Regions from separate parts of the Lacticaseibacillus styriensis genome, predicted to be linked through region 3. Evidence: predicted binding sites of a transcription regulator. Region 3 holds the regulator's gene; each other region holds the start of a gene.
The links. Region 3 encodes CtsR, which represses protease genes until heat stress. Its sites were predicted from a motif close to TTGGTCAAAAAAGGTCAAANA; they were not measured.

Region 1 (2,261 bases), 1.2 Mb from region 3:
GCCACCGTCGGATCTGTCGATGTGTTAGTCAACGCAGCCGGTTTTGGTCATTTTGAGAATGCATTTGACACGGATATGCACTTGGTTGAACGCATGTTTCGCGTGAATGTTTTGGGAACCATGTACTTAACCAAGCTGCTGGGACGCGACATGGCGATTCGTGGCCAAGGACACATCATCAATGTCTCATCGATGGCCGGTAAAATTGCCACACCCAAGTCAGCTATTTATTCGGCGACAAAGTTTGCAGTGGTGGGTTATAGTAACGGACTGCGACTGGAATTGAAGCCATTTGGGGTCAATGTGACAACCGTTAACCCGGGACCAATTGCAACCGACTTCTTCAAATCGGCTGGGGCATTGGACTACTTGGCCAGCGTTTCTTGGCTGGTATTGGATCCTGATAAACTGGCGTGGCGAATTGTTGCAACATTTAACCATCCGGTACGGGAAATCAATACACCTCGGTTGATGAATCTGGGTGCTGACCTGTATACTTTATTTCCACATATCGGCGATTGGTTAGCAGGCGGTTTGCTGAACAAAAAATAAAGGGGTGGCTTGAATGAAGGGTCAACAGCGATTTATTATCGGATTGGTACTTGCATTAATTTTAATTATTTTTGCGTTGCTAAATGGTCAAGGCGTTTCGGTTAACTTTTTTGGGATTCAGTTGGAGTGGCCATTGATCGTGATCATTGCGGTTTCTGTGTTAATCGGCGCAGTGGTCACCTGGTTAATTTCAACCAGTGCCGTTGCCAATGCCAAAAAACAGATTCGTGAATTGCAGCAGCGCATCACTGAATTGACGAAGGCGAACAAAGCCGAAAAGCCAGCGCCTAAACCGGTTCAGGCACCTAAGGAAGAGCCGGTTGATTCAACGAAAAAATAACGACAAAACGCGGATGATGCGATTCGCGTTTTTTATTCGATAATGTTTGACCTTTACTGACCAATATCGTAAAGTGGATTTGAAAACAATAAACAGTTAATGAACGGTTATGGAGGGATACGTGGATGAATCCAGATAATTTTACCCAAGCAGTTGCCGAGGCTTTAGGCGCTGCGCAGCAAATTGCCCAAGTGCGACATCATCAAGAAATTGACATTCCGCATGTCATGAAAAGTCTAGTCCAACCTAATCAGTTGGCTGAGCAGATTTATCGTGAAGCCGGCGTGAATGTTCAAGGACTGAATGCAGCCATTGATGCGGCGCTTGAAGCTGAGCCAGTCGTGGAAGGCGCCAGTACTTATGGCCAGAGTATGTCCCAAAACCTGGCACAATTACTGACAGACGCCAACACCGTTAAAGATGAATTCGGTGACACTTACATCTCGACTGAGGCGTTGTTGCTTGCGCTTTATCAACAACGCTATAACACGATTACCCAGTACTTACTCAACGATGCTAAAGTTGATGCCAAGAAGCTACGCCAGGTTGTCGACAAGATTCGTGGCGGGGAAAAAGTGACCAGCAAAAATGCCGAAGCGAACTACAAGAGTCTGGAGAAATACGGCACTGACTTGGTCAAAGAAGCACGCAGCGGAAAAATGGACCCAATCATTGGTAGGGATGAGGAAATCCGCGATGTGATCCGAATCCTGAGTCGTAAAACCAAGAACAATCCGGTTTTGATTGGCGAACCGGGGGTCGGGAAAACCGCGATCGTTGAGGGCTTGGCCCAACGGATTGTTAAAAACGATGTGCCGGACAATTTAAAAAATAAAACGATTATTTCCTTGGATATGGGCAGTCTGGTAGCAGGTGCCAAATACCGTGGGGAATTCGAAGAACGGTTAAAGTCGGTTTTGAAAGAAGTCAAAAAGAGTGAAGGGCAAATCATTCTTTTTATTGACGAAATTCATAACATTGTCGGTGCCGGTCGCGCTGAGGGTTCCATGGATGCTGGCAACTTGCTTAAGCCGATGCTGGCGCGTGGTGAGTTGCATCTGATCGGCGCTACAACGCTTGATGAGTATCGCGAAAACATTGAAAAAGACAAAGCCTTGGAGCGGCGTTTTCAGCGGGTTCTGGTACAGGAACCAAGCGTCGAAGACACGATCAGCATTCTGCGCGGCTTGAAGGAACGATTTGAAATTTTCCACAAGGTACGAATTCATGACTCGGCGCTCGTGGCAGCCGCAACCTTGTCGAACCGGTATATTACGGACCGGTTTTTACCGGATAAGGCGATCGATTTGGTCGATGAAGCGTGCGCAACGATCAATGTCGAAATGAACTCCCGCCCAACCGAACTGGA
Region 2 (2,261 bases), 800 kb from region 3:
CATCATTACTTTGATCAAGTGCCTGCTTCAGCCGATTGATTTCCTTTGAAGGATCATCAACCGTTTTTTTGTCAAATGATAAATCAGGTTGAACCAGTAAATAGGCCTTCGCTGTGGCGATCCCATCACTAGCAGCGATTCCCTTCAAATGTTCAGCCATTATTCAGCCAAGCCTTCTTTTTTCATAGTATCGGTAATAGCAGCAATTGCGTCTGCTTCGTCAGCACCTTCAGCAGAAATGGTAACATCGGCGCCTTGGCCAACACCCAAACTCATAACACCCATAATGGACTTCAGGTTAACGCTCTTGCCTTTATATTCCAAGTTGATGTCTGAGTTGAACTTGCTGGCTGCTTGTACCAACAAGGTTGCCGGACGTGCGTGGATCCCGGTTTCTGCAATAATGTTAAATTCACGTTTTTCCATGACTGATCTGCTCCTTCATATTAACTAGATTTCTAGTGTTTTTCCGAATAGTTTATAGGCACACTAACACCTAAAACAATTCATGTAAACCTTACCATTTTTTGTAGCTTGCCACAAGCGTCACATGAGATTTGACGCTTATTTAGCGGGAATCAACTGACCGGTAATGGTATTCGATGACACCATCGCGTTTTGCCGTCCCCACAATTTCTTCACGATCGGGATAATTTGTCCATGCCGCCCGAAACGCCATGAATGTTTCGGGCGTCACCGTGATCTTGTCACGCTGACCAGTCTTTAACTCATCCATTAAAGCGACATAATCCTGAGTCATCTATTTGCCTCACCTCACTCCATAAGGTTAGCATAAAAGTAGGCATTGAAAAAGCGCTAATGCCTGATATCACTGAAATATTTGGAACTTTTTAGCACTCTTGTGTGTCGAGTGCTTGCATTCTCAACATGAGGGTGTATACTATTGCCATAGGTCAAGAAAGGTCAAACCTTTTTCGACTATATGTGGCACCTAATTAGACAGGAAGGTTGTGACAAAATGTTATGTGAAAACTGTCATAAGAATCCAGCCACTATTCATCTTTCAACCGTTGTTAACGGAACGCGGCAGGAGATCAATCTCTGCCAAAACTGTTATCAATTACTCAAGAAACAAGCAGGAGGAAATATGAATCCAACAAATGCTACTGATCCGTTTGGGTTCGGGAGCTTAGATGATATCTTCCGTGCGATGAATCAGGGAATGGATCGGCCGCAACAGCCTAACGCGCAGATCCCGCCTACTCAGGCAGGACGCGGCGGCAATGGTAACAACGGCCGCAATGGCAATGGCGGTAAGGGATTACTGGGTCAATTCGGTGTTGATCTGACCGAACAGGCACGCAAAGGCCAAATTGATCCGGTCATCGGCCGCGACAAGGAAATTTCACGGGTGATCGAAATCCTGAATCGCCGGACGAAGAATAACCCGGTTCTGATCGGTGAAGCCGGTGTCGGTAAAACCGCTGTCGTCGAAGGCTTGGCTTTGAAGATTGCCAATGGCGACGTACCGGCAAAACTCCAGGATCGTCACGTTATTCGCCTTGATGTCGTTTCCCTCGTTCAAGGAACCGGTATTCGTGGTCAATTCGAGCAGCGGATGCAACAATTGATCGATGAACTCAAACAAAATAAAAACATTATCCTATTTATTGATGAAATTCACGAAATTGTCGGTGCCGGCAACGCTGAAGGCGGTATGGATGCAGGCAACGTTTTGAAACCTGCCCTCGCTCGTGGCGAATTGCAACTGGTTGGCGCAACCACCAGCAACGAGTATCGGCAAATTGAAAAAGATTCCGCACTTGCTCGGCGACTCCAGCCAGTCATGGTTGAAGAACCTAGCGTTGACGAAACCATTAAAATTCTGAAAGGCTTGCAGCCGCGTTATCAAGACTTCCATCACGTTAAGTACACGGAAGCCGCGATTGAAGCCGCAGCTACACTCAGCAACCGCTACATTCAGGATCGCTTTTTGCCCGACAAGGCCATTGACCTGTTGGACGAAGCCGGATCCCGTAAGAATCTGACGATTGCGACCGTTGATCCTGAAACGATTAAAACCAAGATTGCGGATGCCGAGAATCAAAAACAGGCAGCACTGAAACAGGAAGATTACGAAAAAGCCGCCTTCTATCGCGATCAAGTCACGAAATTAGAAGACATGGCCAAGAAGCAATCAAATCTCCCTGAAAATGAAGTGCCAACTGTCACCGAAAAGGACATGGAAAAGATTGTCGAAGAAAAGACCAACATTCCTGTCGGTGAACTGAAAGCACAAG
Region 3 (2,261 bases):
CTTGGATGGTCGCAAACCGCCGTTCCAAAGCAGCATCTTTTTCAATATACTTCTGATATTCGTCTAAGGTTGTTGCACCGATCAACTGCAACTCGCCACGAGCCAAGGCCGGCTTGAGAATGTTGGAAGCGTCAATGGCCCCTTCAGCACCCCCGGCACCGATCAGCGTGTGCAATTCATCAATGAACAAAATGACGTTGCCATCTTTATAAATCTCATCAATGATTTTCTTCAGGCGATCTTCAAATTCACCACGATACTTTGTGCCTGCAACCAGTGAGCCCATATCAAGCATCATCAGTCGCTTATTCAGCATGTCATCCGGAACTTTGCCCGCGACAATCTTTTCGGCAAAGCCTTCCGCAATCGCGGTTTTCCCGACACCTGGTTCACCAATCAACACTGGGTTGTTCTTCGTGCGCCGAGCCAGAATCTGAATTAAACGCCGAACTTCCTTTTCGCGGCCGACCACCGGATCCATCCGGTTTTCACGCGCCATTTGGGTTAAATCGCGCGCAAGGCCATCAAGTGTCGGGGTCCCTTGGCTATCTTGGCGAGCACCACCACGCGCCATTGGCCGGCGTTTGGCAGCTGTGTCCGCAATGCCCATTTTCTTAAACACCATTTGTCGTGTCTTCGAAAGACTGAGGCCCAGATTCTGGAGAATCCGCGCGGCTAAAATATCGTCTTCACGAAGCAACCCCAGCAGAATATGCTCGGTGCCGATCTTCAAAGCACCTAAGCGCTTTGCTTCGTCGCCGGCAAACGCCAGAATTTCCTTACCCTTTGGTGAATAAGGCAAATAACTATCGCTAGCTTGACCGGCGGCATCAACAGTTCCATACCCTGTGAAGCGCTCGATCTCGTCATGGACATCATTCTCTGTGACCCCTAACTGACGCAGCGTCTTACCAGCGATTCCATCTTTTTCCATAACCAGCGCCATAAGCAAATGTTCAGTGCCTACAGCATGATGATGGAAATACTTCGCTTGTTCCTGGGCTAAAAGCAAAACATTTTTAGCACTAGGGGTAAATAAGTTGTCCATAAGCACGCTCCTTTTTAGAAAACTAATTATAAACTGTTCTATCTTTCATACCGCAAACGATCCAAAAATGCAAGGAACATGCGCGACCGTAAATGCTCTTCTGTCCCTTGATCAAGAATACCCAAAGTCTCATGATTCATGACCGCCAACATTAAATTGCCTGATTGTTGGGAAATAAGCCCATTATCGAATAATTCCTGAATTAAATCACGGGCATCGCGTAATCGCAAGCGTTTGGGGATATGCTGCCGCATGATTTGAATGAGGTCTTGATCATCTGTCAATTTGACCTTCACGATGCGAATGTAGCCTCCGCCGCCCCGCTTGCTTTCAACAATGTAGCCGCGAGCCGGTGTGAACCGGGTTTTAATGACATAATTGATTTGCGAGGGAACGCAATTAAAACGACGTGCAATTTCGGCTCGCCGTATTTCAACCGCAGCCTCCTGTGCCAGTATCGTTTTTAGATAAGCCTCAATAATGTCCGAAATATTCTCACGCTGCATGTCGTTCAATCCTTTTTGACTTTGACCAATCTTGACTATTACACATTATACTGGCATTGGTCAGTTTATACAAATTTCTGCATTTGAAAACGAAAAAAGGACCACGATTTTTCGTGATCCAAGAATCGGGAAGACAAGATTCGAACTTGCGACCCCTACGTCCCGAACGTAGTGCTCTACCAAGCTGAGCTACTTCCCGGTAAAGCGGAAGACGGGATTCGAACCCGCGACCCCCACCATGGCAAGGTGATGTTCTACCACTGAACTACTTCCGCATACCGCATATTAAATTGATCGGCGCCAGCTTAGCTTCATAGGCGATCGACGATGCACCCAGTAGGAGTCGAACCTACAACCTTCTGATTCGTAGTCAGACACTCTATCCAGTTGCGCTATGGGTGCTTCAACAAAATGCCGAGGACCGGGATCGAACCGGTACGGTCATCACTGACCGCAGGATTTTAAGTCCTGTGCGTCTGCCAATTCCGCCACCCCGGCATAAAGTGAAAAGCGGAAGACGGGATTCGAACCCGCGACCCCCACCATGGCAAGGTGATGTTCTACCACTGAACTACTTCCGCATATCAAACCTATTCAATTATGACCGAGGAGCGGCCTTCAAAGACCCGAGCATTCCGTTCAAGATACGATGCGGGTGAAGGGACTCGAACCCCCACGGTCAAAAACCACTAGAACCTAAATCTAGC

Region 1: clpB (ATP-dependent chaperone ClpB) is a predicted target of CtsR. The motif match lies at 936-956, and genes of this name have one in related genera.
Region 2: LACSTY_RS08650 (ATP-dependent Clp protease ATP-binding subunit) is a predicted target of CtsR. The motif match lies at 911-931, and genes of this name have one in related genera.

Annotation. Positions count from the first base shown of each region.
Region 1 is NZ_CP132483.1:1,386,002-1,388,262, forward strand. Features, by position in the region: gene LACSTY_RS06695 (SDR family NAD(P)-dependent oxidoreductase) at 1-552, shown strand, start outside; gene LACSTY_RS06700 (LapA family protein) at 566-892, shown strand; gene clpB (ATP-dependent chaperone ClpB) at 1,018-2,261, shown strand, end outside.
Region 2 is NZ_CP132483.1:1,800,870-1,803,130, forward strand. Features, by position in the region: gene ptsP (phosphoenolpyruvate--protein phosphotransferase) at 1-160, opposite strand, end outside; gene LACSTY_RS08640 (phosphocarrier protein HPr) at 160-426, opposite strand; gene ykzS (protein YkzS) at 569-760, opposite strand; gene LACSTY_RS08650 (ATP-dependent Clp protease ATP-binding subunit) at 980-2,261, shown strand, end outside.
Region 3 is NZ_CP132483.1:2,600,804-2,603,064, forward strand. Features, by position in the region: gene LACSTY_RS12245 (ATP-dependent Clp protease ATP-binding subunit) at 1-1,048, opposite strand, end outside; gene LACSTY_RS12250 (CtsR family transcriptional regulator) at 1,087-1,554, opposite strand; tRNA gene LACSTY_RS12255 (tRNA-Pro) at 1,680-1,753, opposite strand; tRNA gene LACSTY_RS12260 (tRNA-Gly) at 1,758-1,829, opposite strand; tRNA gene LACSTY_RS12265 (tRNA-Arg) at 1,883-1,956, opposite strand; tRNA gene LACSTY_RS12270 (tRNA-Leu) at 1,967-2,052, opposite strand; tRNA gene LACSTY_RS12275 (tRNA-Gly) at 2,064-2,135, opposite strand; tRNA gene LACSTY_RS12280 (tRNA-Leu) at 2,205-2,261, opposite strand, start outside.